DNA from 2 places in the Arthrobacter sp. 1088 genome. Region 1 is predicted to be linked to the other one. Evidence: riboswitches for the same ligand, from Rfam matches in the RefSeq annotation. Region 1 holds a riboswitch; the other holds the start of a gene.
The links. Region 1 has a riboswitch for glycine ahead of cycA (D-serine/D-alanine/glycine transporter). Riboswitches for the same ligand answer to the same signal wherever they lie in the genome.
Positions count from the first base shown of each region.

Region 2: it holds a riboswitch for glycine, as region 1 does, so the genes downstream of both, gcvP (aminomethyl-transferring glycine dehydrogenase) here and cycA (D-serine/D-alanine/glycine transporter) in region 1, are expected to answer to the same signal.

Region 1 is NZ_JAVDSM010000014.1:26,422-33,604, reverse strand. It holds gene cycA (D-serine/D-alanine/glycine transporter) at 1-1,371, opposite strand, end outside; glycine riboswitch at 1,505-1,603, opposite strand; gene J2Y41_RS19470 (FAD/NAD(P)-binding protein) at 1,678-3,663, opposite strand; gene J2Y41_RS19465 (prolyl oligopeptidase family serine peptidase) at 3,724-5,985, shown strand; tRNA gene J2Y41_RS19460 (tRNA-Ser) at 6,130-6,217, shown strand; gene J2Y41_RS19455 (MFS transporter) at 6,295-7,183, opposite strand, start outside.
Region 2 is NZ_JAVDSM010000005.1:242,488-249,670, reverse strand. It holds gene J2Y41_RS09865 (aminobutyraldehyde dehydrogenase) at 1-848, opposite strand, end outside; gene J2Y41_RS09860 (cytosine permease) at 870-2,303, opposite strand; gene speB (agmatinase) at 2,300-3,298, opposite strand; gene J2Y41_RS09850 (PucR family transcriptional regulator) at 3,477-4,991, shown strand; glycine riboswitch at 5,066-5,164, shown strand; gene gcvP (aminomethyl-transferring glycine dehydrogenase) at 5,313-7,183, shown strand, end outside.

The sequences.
Region 1 (7,183 bases):
GAACCACAGCGGCGTGGCCAGGAGCGCAGCAAAAGTGTCCGGCTGCGTGGTCAGGGTCCAAAGCACGAAGGCAAAGAACGCAAAAACCACCCACACCATCACCACGCCGCCTGGCATTTTGAACGCCGAAGCATCATGCAGGTGTGGCCGCCGCTTGCGGAATGCAAGGTAGCTGGCCAGGATGATGGACCATACGAACACGAAGCAGACAGCAGACACGGTTGTCACCATGTCGAACGCCTTGCCGATGTCCTGCCCGGCATACATGAGGACGACGCCGGACAGCAGCAGGACGCAGGAAAGGAACAGGGCGTTGCGGGGTACTTTGCGTCCGGACAATGCTCCGAAAACGGCGGGTGCGTCGCCTTCCTGGGCCAATCCGTAAACCATGCGGGACGTTGAGTAGATACCCGAGTTGGCTGAGGACATCGCAGAGCTGAGAACCACCAGGTTGACGATCGTAGCCGCCGCGCCCAGGCCGGCCAGGGAGAACATTGCAATGAATGGGCTGTGGCCGGCCGCGAACTGGGTCCACGGGGTGACGGACATCAGGATGATGAGGGCACCCACATAGAAGAGCAGCACGCGGACCGGAATCGAGTTGATGGCCTTGGGCAGGTTCTTCTCCGGGTCCTTGGCCTCGGCGGCCGTGGTGCCTACCAGTTCAATGCCGACGAAAGCGAAGACGGCGATCTGGAAACCGGCGACGAAGCCCATGAATTCGTTGGGGAAGAAGCCACCGTGGCTCCACAGGTTGGTGAAGCTGGCCGGTCCGGCGTCGGACTGGAAGCCGCTGAAAATCATGAACAAACCGACGATGATCAGTGCCGCGATGGCGACGATCTTGATGAGGGCGAACCAGAATTCGGTCTCGCCGAATGCTTTCACCGTAGCCAGGTTCAGAAGCAGCAGGATTCCGATGGTGATCAATCCGGGCACCCAGAGTGGAAGGGACGGCCAGAGCTCCTTGGAGTACCCGGCGATCGCGATGACGTCGGCGATGCCGGTAACGACCCAGCAGAACCAGTAGGTCCAGCCGGTGAAGAACCCTGCCCAGGGACCCAGCAGGTCCGCTGCAAAGTCGCTGAAGGATTTGTAGTTCAGGTTGCTCAAGAGCAACTCGCCCATGGCGCGCATGACGAAGAAGAGCATGAAGCCGATGATCATGTACACGAAAATGACAGATGGACCAGCGGCAGAAATGGTCTTTCCCGAGCCCATGAACAGGCCCGTGCCAATTGCACCGCCTATCGCGATCAGCTGGATGTGCCGGTTGCTGAGCTGCCGTTCGAGGTGTGGTTCGAGGTGTGGTGAGCCTGCTGGATGCGGGACGGAGGAGGGTGGGCGCTGAATCGTCAAGAGGAACTCCATTGTTCAGGCGGCACTGGGTGCCACGATGATTCGGGTTCCTCCCCACTCTGTAGGTGGACCTGAGAGTTTCCGCAGGGATGGCCTGCTTGCACCTTCGGTGAGCCCGGATGCCCGGACTGCTTTCCAGAGTTGCCTCGCCGCGGCGGTACATGGGCCTGAGAGATTCCTGGGGAGGGTTTGCTCCTACGGCGCCTGACGGGATGTACCGGCAGGACTCTCCCGCCGCAGATCAAAAGCGCGCACCACTTTGCCGGTGATGCAGCTCACACACTAGCGAAGCATTGGACACACCGCAAACAAAGGCAGCTAGCTGGCCAGAATGCTACGGGCGATTTCGTCGGCATCCCGCAGGGTTCGCTGGCCACTGGCATAAGCCTTCCCGGTCGCTGGACGCGCCTCGGCAGCAATGGCCGTTCCCCACTGGGTCGCCGACAATTGCAGACCCAAAACATACATCCCCCGGGTCACAGAGCCGTTGGACGCCACAGGCCGGTACGGGTGCGGTTCCACATCCAGTCCGGTTGTCTGCACCGGCGTGCCCTCGGCACTCATCATGATTTTGGTTCGCACAAGGCCGTCAGCCATGAGTTGTTCCAGGAGTGGAGAAATATTGATGCCCACCCTGTTGGCCGGCGACATCGCTTCAATCAACGTGGGTGCCTCCGCTGGCCCGTCGTGGACCCATGGAGAGACTGCCCGGAAAACCTTGGCGCTTCTGTCCACACTGAACTTCGGGTCGGGTCCAACGAAACCAACGACGCCGGCACGCGCCAAAGCAGCCAACTGCTCCGAACGCAGTGCCGGGGCCCCGCTGGCAAGGCCTTCAACGAACGATTCGAACCATCCCCTCAGTTCAGCGACCCACGATTCGTCCGTGATACCACCGTCTGCCACGACGGACTTCAGGATCGCCCTGCCGGTATGCAGTGCGCCGATTGCCATTTTCACGGGATCCGCTTCGCCCAGTGCGGAGCGTCGTGCGTCGTCGTCCAGGTAGGCCGTTATCGCCAGATCCAGTTCCCGGCGGGACGCGAACGTCCGGCCAGCCAAGGGCGCAGCGAGTCCGCGGACATTCAGTCGGCGGGAGGCAAGCACGTGCTTGTCCACCAAGGCGGCGACGTCGCTTTCCCAGTTGGCGGTGGTGTGCGCGTGGGGTTGCAACGCGTCCTCAAGGTCCGCGAGGAACTGCGCCGCATCGCGGATGGCGGCAGGCTGCGACCTTGCCAGGGTGGAGTAATAGGCCCACAAGGCGTCCCGGTGCAGGAGCGGCCAAAGATCGTGGTCGAATCCGGGCTGGATACCGGCTGCCCTGAACCGGTCCACTGCTGCCTCGGTCAAGTAACGCATGGTGATGCTGCTGGGGTAATACCCCGCCAAACCGGCCTTGGCCCGGTACGGTGTTCCGCGCCGGGATGCTGCGATAATCCTGGGTTCCCTGCCCGAGGGCCGGTACTCGAGAACTCCGGCTCCCGGTACGCCGGCTTCGACGAACTTGCCTCCCCGGCCCTCAGTCAGCTGGCCCATGACATCGAAGAAATTCAGTCCCATTCCACGCACCAGGACGGGCTCGTTGTCCGGCACCCGCTGCCAGTCGACGTCGGCTGGCGGTGCAGGCGGGAAGTAGAGGAGGCCGTGCTCATCGGCTGCCCGTTGGAACGAACGCTGCTCCGGATTCAAACGTGACTCGACGTGTCCCAGCGCGAGGACCACCGAGCCGACGGTGAGGGTAGTGCCGTCGGCCAGTTCGACGTCGAACGCTTGCCCACCTGCGATGCCTGGGCTTGCCGGGACCGGGCGCGCCGCTACGGCGGTCGTCTCATGGAAGGTGACCTCCACGCCGTCGGGCATTCGCTGAAGCAGTTCCGCCAAAGTCTGCCGCAGGTACCGTCCGTAGAGCGCCCTGCTGGGAAAATCGTGGGACTCCAGGGTGGCCAACTCCGCCTTTTCGGCGTCGTTCAGCCCCTGTCCATCACGACGTCGGGCGGCGCGCCACTGGTCGAACGAACCGCCTGCGAGGGGCTGCGCAAGTTTGGGGTCTTCCGGGATGAGCGTCGGATAGAACGCCTGTGTGTTCATCAGGTACAGCCTGGACTGCTCCGGCTGCCACACATGGCCGGATGCTGGCGGGAAAGGATCCACAACGTGGATGTGCAGTGTGCGCTGCCCGGTATCGGTCCGGTTCGCGCGGCTGGTGGCCCCTGCAGCCCAATTCGCGAGCAGCCGCTCAAGGACACTCGTGCCCCGGGGGCCGGCCCCAATAAGGGCAACACGATTGATTTGCGATTTAGCCACGCTCAAGCCTAACTTCTGCGTGACTTGCTTCCAGTTGAAAAGTGTTGCTTGGATGGGGCGATGACCACCACAGAAGCTGATCAGACGCCCCTTCCTGACAATGACACGGATCTGGAGACCAAGTCCGGGCCTCGCCACGCTGCGACCATCGCGCCCGAACCCACGGATGAGAACGTGTGGTTGGAGGACATCCACGGCGAAGAACAGCTGGCCTGGGTCCGGGAACAGAACGCGCGAACCGAGGATTTGCTGGAGGACGCAGACTACGCAGCGGTTGAAGCCGGCATCCTGGAGGTCCTGGATTCGACGGACCGGATCGCCATGGTGAACAAACGCGGCGATTTCTACTACAACTTCTGGAAGGACCAGGAGCACCCCAAGGGCCTTTGGCGCCGCACTACCTGGGAAAGTTACGTCTCCGAGGCTCCCGAATGGGACGTGTTGCTGGACATCGATGCCCTCGCCGCAGCAGAAGGCGTCGAATGGGTGTTCCATGGGGCCGGGTTCCTTCGTCCTTCGGACGGGGACACGTACCGCTTCGCGATGGTTTCGCTGTCCCCCGACGGCGGTGACGCCAACCGGCACCGCGAGTTCGACGTCGAATCCCGCACCTTTGTTGACCCTGCCGCCGGCGGATTCGATCTGCCCACGGCAAAAGGCAACGTGAGTTGGCTCGATGCGGACACACTGCTTGTCTCCAGTACGGCAGAAGGGTTGCCTGCAACCACCTCCTCGTACGCCCGGACCGGCGTGAAGCTGCGTCGCGGCCAATCCCTCGCCCAGGCAGAGCGGATCTTCGACATCCCCGAAGACCACATGCTGGCCATCGTGGCCCATGACTCCACCCCGGGCTTCGAACGGACCTTCGCCGTAGACTACATCGACTTCTACAACCGCAAGACGTGGCTGCTTCGCGACGACTCATGGCTTGAAATCGATGTGCCCACCGACGTGAACATCATTGCCCACCGAGAATGGCTGATGCTCCGCCCGCAGAAGGACTGGGACGTTTCCGGCGTTACCTACGCGGCCGGTTCCCTGCTGGCCGCTGACCTCGAGGGCTACCTGGCTGGATCGCGCCAATTTGTGGTGCTGTTTACCCCGGATGACCACACGTCGCTGCAATCGTGGAGTTGGACCAAGGACTATCTGCTGCTCAACGTCCTGCGCGACGTCTCTTCCGAAATCAGGGTGCTGGACCCTTCCCGCGTCGATTCCGACAGCAGCTGGGTTGCCACCGTCCTGGACGCGTGCCCGCCGCTTCACGACGTCAATGCCTACGCGGTGGACGACGAAGATGAATCCGGAGCCGGAAATGACTACTGGTTGGTCGCCACCGGTTTCACTACGCCCACTACCCTCACCCGCGGCACCCTCACTGCAGGGCCGGCGGGTTCGTCTGTTGCCGGAGCAGCTGCCGGGGTCACCAGCCAGCACGCCGTGGTGAAGCGATCGCCGTCGTTCTTCAATGACGGCGACTATGAGGTCCAGCAGCATTTCGCTGTCTCGGCGGATGGGACCAAAGTCCCCTACTTCCAGGTGGCATCCAAGGACCTGGTCCTGGACGGACAAAATCCCACGCAGCTCTCAGGCTATGGCGGATTCGAAGTTTCCCGCACCCCCGCCTACAGCGGCACCATTGGCAGGGCTTGGCTGGAGCGTCGCACGTCCGCTGCTGCCTTGGCTGACGGTCCCGGCTCCCACACCCGTGGCGGTGTGTACGTTGTGGCGAACATCCGTGGCGGCGGCGAATACGGGCCCTCGTGGCACCGGGCAGCGCTGCAGGAAAAGCGGCACCGAGCCTACGAAGACTTCGCCGCCGTGGCACAGGACCTCATCTCCCGCGGCGTGACCAGCCGCCGTCGACTCGGCTGTGTGGGCGGCTCAAATGGTGGGCTGCTGGTAGGCAACATGCTGACCCAGTACCCGGAACTGTTTGGTGCAGTGTCCTGCGGCGTGCCATTGCTGGACATGCGCCGCTATACCAAACTCTCTGCCGGATATTCATGGATCGCCGAGTACGGAGACCCGGATTTGCCTGAGCAGTGGGAGTTCATCCGGACCTTCTCCCCCTATCACCTGCTTCACGACGGCGTCGAATACCCCGAAACCTTCATTTGGACTGCGACGTCGGATGATCGGGTAGGCCCCGTCCAAGCCCGAAAGATGGCAGCTCGGATGCAGGCAATGGGTATCCCGAATGTCTGGTTCCACGAGGCACTCGAAGGCGGACATGCCGGCGCCTCGGACAACAGGCAGGCAGCCGCCCTTCAAGCCCGGAGCAACCACTTCCTGTGGCGTGTGCTGGCCGGGAGCAACTGAGGTTCCGTTTCGATGGCCCATTGCACGCAAGGTCCTGCGAACGGTCCCGCAGGTAGCGAGCCATCGAAATGGGCAGCCGATTGAAGGCGGTTTTGCACTAGACGGCACGTTCTGCGTATCCTTGGTGGGCTAGCAATAGCAAATGGAGACGTGCCAGAGCGGCCGAATGGGCTTCACTGCTAATGAAGTGTGGGGCACAACTCCACCGGGGGTTCAAATCCCCCCGTCTCCGCGAATTGGTCCCGGTTTTCGAACCGGGACCTTTTGCGTTAACCCGGGCTTTACCCCAAGCCCTGTGCCCGCGCCGGTCTAGCTGCGCTTCGCCCCGTGGCTGACTTCCGCGCCGGCATGCCGCTGCAGGGTCAGACTGTCCACTGTACTGACCAGCATGAGGACAGCCATGGCTATGAAAGCCCCCTTGTAGGCTGCTACCTGGTCAACCCCGAGCACATCCGTGGACTCGAACAGCCTCAGGAACAAGGCCCCCACAGCGATCCCTGCCGCAGCTGCCAGCTGTACGAGGGTCGCAGAGATGGCGTTGGCCGAGGGCAGCTGCCCCGGGACGATGTCGGCATACTGCACGGACGCGTAGGCCGAGAAGCCTATGGATCGGAAGGCACCGCTGAGCAGCAACAACGCGAAAATGAGGGGCTCGGGTGTTTGGGCATTCAGGAACGCACACAAGGCAAACGTCACAGCCGACGCGAAGGATGCAAAGACGAGCACCGGTTTGAACCCGAAGCGCCTTATCAGGGGTGTGGTGGCCGGCTTGATCCCGATGTTGCCCACGAAGACTGCGGCTACCATGACCCCGGCCTTCAAGGGATCCCACCCAAATCCATCCTGGAACATCAGAGGCAGCAGGAAGGGAACCGAGCTGATGGTCAGCCGGTAAATGAAACCGCCCGTGGATGTCGCCCTGAAAGTCCTGGTGCCAAATACGCTGAGGTTGAACAGCGGAACCCTTGCTTTGCTCATCCACCAGACCGCACCTGCGAGGGAAACCAAGCCGGCAGCCACCACCACAACAGCCAGCAGATTCGATGCGTGTCCGCCCAGCGTTTCCAGCCCCACCACAAGGGAACCCACGCCCAAGGTAGTCAGCAAGAGGCCAAACCAGTCAAGACGGCGGTTGGCATCAAATTGAGTCCGCGGAACCAACCTCAGTGCCGCAATGAAGGCAGCCAGGCCGAGGGGG
Region 2 (7,183 bases), on a different contig from region 1:
TTGCCGCCAAGTTCCAAGTGGACGCGCTTCACGGATTTTGCTGCAGTTTCCGCAACGGCCTGGCCACTAACGACGCTGCCCGTCAGGGCGACCAAAGCGATCGATGGGTGCTCCGAAAGCCGCTGTCCAACAGTGCGCCCCTGGCCAGTGACCACGTTGAGGATCCCGTCCGGGATCCGTCCGGCGAGCAGTTCCGCCAGCTTCAGCGTGGACAACGGGGTCTGCTCGGACGGCTTGAGGACGATGCTGTTGCCGGCAGCCAGAATCGGTGCGATCTTCCAGGCGGCCATCAGCAGCGGGTAGTTCCACGGGGTAATGACGCCTACGACGCCCACGGGTTCGCGGAGGATCACGGAGGTGTGGTCAGTGGCGTAGTCGCCGCCGGCCATGGAAGTCAGCGTGCGGGAGGCGCCGGCCATGAAACGGAACGTATCGATGGTGCTGGTGACGTCGTCCTCGGCCACTGCCTGCGGCTTGCCGGTATTGGCGGACTCGATGAGCTCGAACGCTTGCCGGTTCTCCTCAATGATGGTGGCGATCAGGTTCAGGACGTCCGCCCGCTCCTTGGGGGTAGTAGCCCCCCAGGTCTTTTGGGCGACGACGGCGGCCTCTACAGCGGCGTCGACATCGTCCGCCGTGCCCGCCTGCACTGAGGCGATGACCTGCTCGGTGGTGGGATCCACGACGTCGATCAGCTGACCGGTGGAGCCGGGCACGAACGATCCGTTGATGAAGTGCCCGGCGGGAGGCAAGGGCAGCTGCGCAGGCAGGCTGCTGCCATGGTCAGAGGAGGTGCGTCGAACGGTGAACTGGACGGTTTCGGGGTGGGCAGTGTCTGTGAGGGTCATGACAATTCGCTTTCAGATAGGTCAGTTTGCGAGTGCAGGGGATGGAAAGGGGGCGGCTTCTGTCTTTTTCCGGAACACGCGTGCCGCGAAGTAGTAGAGGGGAGCAACCACTACGAGGCCGACGAGCCAGGAGATGTCCACCCCTCCCAACGCGGCCGCGAGGGGGCCGGTGTAGATTGCGGTTGCCGAGAAGGGAACCTGGATCAGGGCGCCTGCCAGGTAGGAGCCGATGGCGACCCAATTGAACCGCCCGTACACACCGCCGTCGCGCTTGAAGAAGTCCTCAACCCGGTAGTCGCCGTGCCGCAGAAGGTAGTAGTCCACCAGGTTGATGGCAGTCCACGGGACCAGGACGTACATCAGGAAGGAGAGGAAGTTGGTGTAGAAGAGGATGAAGTTGTCGCGGGCGAACAAGGCGATGGAGACTGCGACGACGAACAGGATGACTGCCGCGATGCTGCGGGTCTTGGCACGGGGCAACCATGAGGGTTTGAAGGTTTGGCCGATGGTGAGAGTGCACAGGACGCCGCAGTAGAGGTTCATGGCGTTGGACGCGGCGACACCCAGGCAGAAGATGCCCACGATGATCAGGGTCCACGGCTGCAGCAACGCACCCAGGCTGCCAACGATTTCGACGTTGTCGGCGCTCATCGTCATGGCGAGCGTGCCCACCAAGGCGCCCAGGATCATGGGGAACAACGTTCCCAGGACGCAGCCCGAGTAGGAAGCCCAGAACGCCGGTGCCGAGCCCGTGCCCTGCGGCATGTAGCGGGAGTAATCGGAGACGTAGGGCGCGTAGGCCAGCTGCCACAGGGCCGAGACGGAGATGGTCCCCATGAAGCCAACCCAGTTGAAATTGCCCTCCGCAAGGAAGCTGGCGGGAAGGCCGTGGACAACGAGGATCCACACGAAGGCGAGCAACAGAGCCAGGCCCGCTGCAACGCTGAGGATCCTGGCATAGGCGTGGATGAGCCGGTAACCGAAAATCGTGGCGATGACGCTGACCACGCCGATGATGATGATGCCGGCATCCACGCTGATGCCGGGGCTGACCGCGGCCATTGCTTCTCCGCCAAAGACGAGGTTTGCGGCGAAGAACCCGACGTACATGATGACCACGATGACCACGATCAAGAGGGCGCCGAAGGAGCCGAACTGGCCGCGGGTCTGGATCATCTGCGCCACGCCCAGCTGGGGGCCTTGGGCCGAGTGCAGCGCCATGAAGATGCCGCCCACGACGTTGCCGATGATGATGCCCACCAGCGCCGGCACGAAACCGAGGCCGAATACCGTGGTGGCAAGTCCGCCGGTCACGATGGTCATGATCATGATGTTGGAACCGAACCAGATGGTGAAGAGATCGCGCGCCTTGCCGTGCCGCTCATTCAGCGGGATCGGCTGGATGGTTTTGTCCTCAAGCCGGGGAACTTCGTGGGTGGCCAAGGGCGCATTCATGATGCGCTCCGGGACGTCGAAGCCAGTTCACGGACTGTAGTGGCTTTGCTGCGGTTCACCATCAGGCCGAGAAGGTCGAAAACAAGGGTGGCCGCAGCGACGGTTGTGATGTCCGCATGGTCGTAGGCCGGAGCGACCTCCACGACGTCGGCGCCCACGATGTTGATGCCGTTCAGGCCGCGGAGCAGGGCCAGGAGTTCGCGGGAGTGGAGTCCGCCCATCTCCGGGGTGCCCGTACCGGGAGCGAATGCGGGGTCCAGGACGTCGATGTCGATGGAGACGTACACCGGGGTGTCGCCGAGCCTGTCCTTCACCTGCTGGATTGCCGCCGGGACACCGATGACATCCAGGTCCGAGCAGCGGATGATCTGGAACCCGAACTCGTGGTCCCTGAGGAAGTCATTGCGGTCATACACAGGGCCACGGATGCCGACGTGCATCGACTTGTCCTCCACAAGGAGGCCTTCCTCGAACGCCCGCCGGAAGATGGTTCCGTGCGTAATGGGCTGGTCAAAGTACGTGTCCCACGTATCCAGGTGTGCGTCAAAGTGCAGCAAAGCCACCGGACCATGGACCTTGTTCAGGGCCCTGAGCATCGGCAGGGCAATCGTGTGGTCGCCGCCGATCGAGATCAGCCGCTTGTCTTCGCTGATGAGGGGCAACGCCTGCTCCTCGATCTCACGAACAGCGCGGGTGATGTCGTAGGGCGTGCAGGCGATGTCGCCGGCGTCCACAACCTGGGCTTCGTAAACGGGTTCGACGTCGAGCTCCGGGTGGTAGCCCGGGCGCAGGAGACGCGAGGCCTCGCGAACCGCGGCAGGACCGAAACGGGCGCCGGGCCGGAAGGAGGTTCCGCCGTCGAACGGTACGCCGACAATCGCAATGTCATAGTCCGGGACGCGGTCAATTTGGGGGAGGCGGGCGAAGGTGCCGAGTCCGGCATACCGGGGGACTTTGGTTGCGTCGACAGGGCCGATGGGCTTGTGGATTGTCATTGCCGGTTCCTTGGTGTGAGGGGTGCTCGCCATTGAGCGGGAAGTAAGTAATTCCATTCTTGGTGACGCGGGTCACGGCGAATAGCGGTACATTGACTACAAATGGCCCAGACGCTTAGACGAATGTCTAAAAGGTTCGGAACGGGCCCCGGGAATCATAGAGTCAGGACCCCATCCGATGGCAATCACGGTCGCCGAACTCGTGGCTGAACCCCAACTCGGGCTCAGCCTTCTGGCCGGTGACGCGGGCCGCGACAACCGGATCACCTGGGCCCACACCTCCGATCTGCCCAGGCTCTGGGAGTGGGTCACAGGTGGAGAGCTGATGATGACCAATGGACTCTCGATTCCGGCCGACGCCGCGGGACAAGTGGCGCTCGCCGAGGCCCTTATGGACAGCGGGGCAAGCGCCTTGGCCATCGGCGAGAAGATGCACGCGCCTCCGCTGACCCAGGAGTTCCTGGCGGCCTGTGACCGGCTGCCGCTGCCGCTGATCAACATCCCCTACCCCCTGCCGTTCATCGCGATCGCCCGCTCGGTTGCCGAGTCCTCCCTGCTCGAAGAGTCCCGGCGCTTGCGGCAGACGGCCAGGGTTTACGACCTGCTCCGAACGGCCGGCGCCTCGGAGGACCATTGGCAGAGCCTGGTCCAACGGCTCGCCACCGAACTGGATGCGGAGCTGTTCGTGGTGGACCGCCGCTGCCTGCATCCCTGGCACCCGGAGGGACAGCCAGTCCCACGGTTCCTTGCCGATGAATGGGCTCCGCTTTCCGGGCAGGTGTCCTTGGCGGGAAAGAACTTCCAGTGGCACCGGATCCGGGGCCGGCACGTGCTGACCATGGACATCCCGACCCACGCCAACGCGCTCCTCGTGGTGCTGCCCAACAGCGAACCGCACCCGGACGCCGTCGTACTTCTGCACGCCGCAACCGTGCTGGGACTGCAGCTTTCGCGCATCGTCCTGTCGCTGGAAGGCCGCCATCGGCTGGCGGGTGAGTTCCTGCTGCAGGCCATGGATGGGAGATTGGGGGCGGCCGAGATGGAGAGCCGGCTGGCCGGTTTTGATGTTCCGCCCCAGGATTTCCTGCTCGCCTCGCTCTACGCGGACGCCGGCAATAAAGCAGCGGACGACGGCGACAGGCTGGCTAACGTGCACATCGAACTGTGGCGGCACGGGGTTGCGTCGGCTTCCCTGAAGCGGAACAACCGGCTCCACGTCGTGGTCCCTGCTGATGTGCCGGACGACATCCTGGTTCATTGTGCCGGGGCGGATGCCGCGATCGGGATCAGCGCTCCGGCGGGTGTGGCGGGCATTCAGCGCGCGCTGCAGGAGTCACTGTGGGCGCTCGGATCGGCCCGGGCGAACAAGCTTGGCCTGGCCCGCTACGCGCAGGGACCATCATGGCTGGGGCTGACGGGTTTCGAGGAAGGAACTGCCCTGGTCCGGCGTCTCCTCGGCCCGATTTTCGATTACGAGCAGAGCCAGGAAGGCGATCTCATCGTCACGCTGAGGACCTATCTGGACTCGCAGCGTTCCTGGCAAAAAACCGCCGCTGCCCTGTTCGCGCACCGGCAAACCATCATCTATCGGATACGGAAAATCGGCGAATTGACGGGGCTGGACATGGGTGAAACCTCCACTGTTGCCCAGTTGTGGTTCGCGCTCCAGATCCACGAGGCAATGCACCGGTAGGTATCCCTTGCTTGCGCTTTTTCCAGATAACCCGCTATGGTGTGAACCGTGTCACTGACGTGACGCAATGCTTTTGATCTGTGGCGGGAGAGTCCTGCCGGTACATCCAGTCAGGCGCCGTAGGAGCAAATCCTCCCCAGGAATCTCTCAGGCCCACGTACCGCCACGGCGAGGCAACTCTGGAAAGCAGTCCAGGTAACTGGGCTCACCGACGGTGCAAGCAGGCAACCATTCCTGCGGAATCTCTCAGGTCCAATACAGAGCGGGGAGGAACCCACATCATCGTGGCGCACATAGGGCGCCTGAATCATGGAGTTCCTCTTGACTGTTCAATCAACCCCCACCGCTTTCGCGGACCGGCACATCGGCGCCCGCCGTCAGGCCGACGTTGACACCATGCTCAAGGCAATCGGCTACGACTCCGTAGACGGCCTGGTAGATGTTGCGGTCCCCGATTCCATCCGGCAAGCCACGCCGCTGACGCTCCAGGCCGCCCTTAGCGAGACCCAGGTCCTCGCCGAGCTCCGCAAGCTTGCGTCCAAGAACAAGACCGCCATCCAGCTGATCGGCCAGGGCTACTACGACACCGTTACGCCGCCGGTTATCCGACGCAACATCCTGGAAGCTCCGGCCTGGTACACGGCGTACACGCCTTACCAGCCCGAGATTTCGCAGGGCCGTCTTGAAGCTCTCCTGAACTTCCAGACCATGGTCCAGGACCTCACCGGACTTCCCGTGGCCAACGCTTCGCTGCTGGATGAAGCCACCGCTGTGGCCGAGGCTTCGCTGCTGATGCGTCGTGCCAACAAGTCCAAGACCGCGAAGGACGGCAAGACTGTCCTGGACGCCGACCTCCTCCCGCAGACCATCGCCATCGTGAAGGGCCGCGCCGAGGCGCTCGGCTTCGAGGTGGAGATTGCCGACCTCTCCGCAGGGCTTCCCGACGGCGATATCAACGGCATCGTCCTGCAGCAGCCCGGTGTTTCGGGCCGCGTTTTCGACCACTCCGGCGTCATCGCTGACGCCAAGGAGCGCGGGGCGCTGGTCACTGTCGCTGCCGACCTTTTGGCGCTCACCCTCATCACGCCCCCGGGCGAGCAGGGCGCCGATATCGCCGTCGGAACTGCGCAGCGCTTTGGTGTTCCGCTGTTCTTCGGCGGCCCCCACGCTGCGTACATGGCAGTCCGCGAAGGCATGGAGCGCACGCTCCCGGGCCGCATCGTCGGCGTCTCCAAGGACAACGCCGGAGTCCCGGCTTACCGTCTGGCCCTTCAGACCCGCGAGCAGCACATCCGCCGCGAAAAGGCGACGTCCAACATCTGCACCGCGCAGGCACTACTCGCGATCGTGGCTTCGATGTACGCGGTCTACCACGGTCCGGAAGGCCTGAAGGCGATCGCCGAAACCGTGCACGGCCACGCCCGCACGCTGGCCACTGCCCTCAAGACCGCCGGCCGTGAACTCGTGTCTGAATCCTTCTTCGACACCCTCACTGTCCGCGTACCCGGCAAGGCTGACAAAGTCATCGCGGCCGCCGAAGCCCGCGGTATCAACCTGCGTCGCATCGATGCTGACACGGTTGGCGTTTCCCTCGATGAAACCACGACGCCGGAGGTCCTCTCTGCGGTAGCCGTCGCCTTTGGTGCCGGTCCGGTGAAGGACGCTTCCGGGTTTGAGCTGCCCTCAGACGTGGTCCGAACCAGTGATTTCCTGCAGCACCCGGTGTTCAACACGCACCGTTCCGAGACCCAGCTGCTGCGCTACATCCGCAAGCTTTCGGACCGCGACCTCGCCTTGGACCGCACCATGATCCCGTTGGGTTCCTGCACCATGAAGCTGAACGCTACCGCCGAGATGGAAGCAATCTCCTGGCCGGAGTTCGCCTCCATCCACCCGTTCGCTCCGGATCACCAGACCGCTGGCTGGCGCGAGCTCATTGAAGGGCTGGAAGCGGACCTCACTGAGATCACCGGCTACGATCAGGTCTCCATCCAGCCGAACGCCGGTTCCCAGGGTGAGCTCGCGGGCCTCCTTGCGATCCGCGGCTACCACCTTTCCCGTGGCGACGAGCAGCGCAACGTGTGCCTTATTCCTGCCTCGGCGCACGGCACCAACGCGGCCTCGGCTGTGCTCGCTGGCATGAAGGTAGTAGTGGTGGCCACCGCCCCTGATGGCACCATCGACCACGAAGA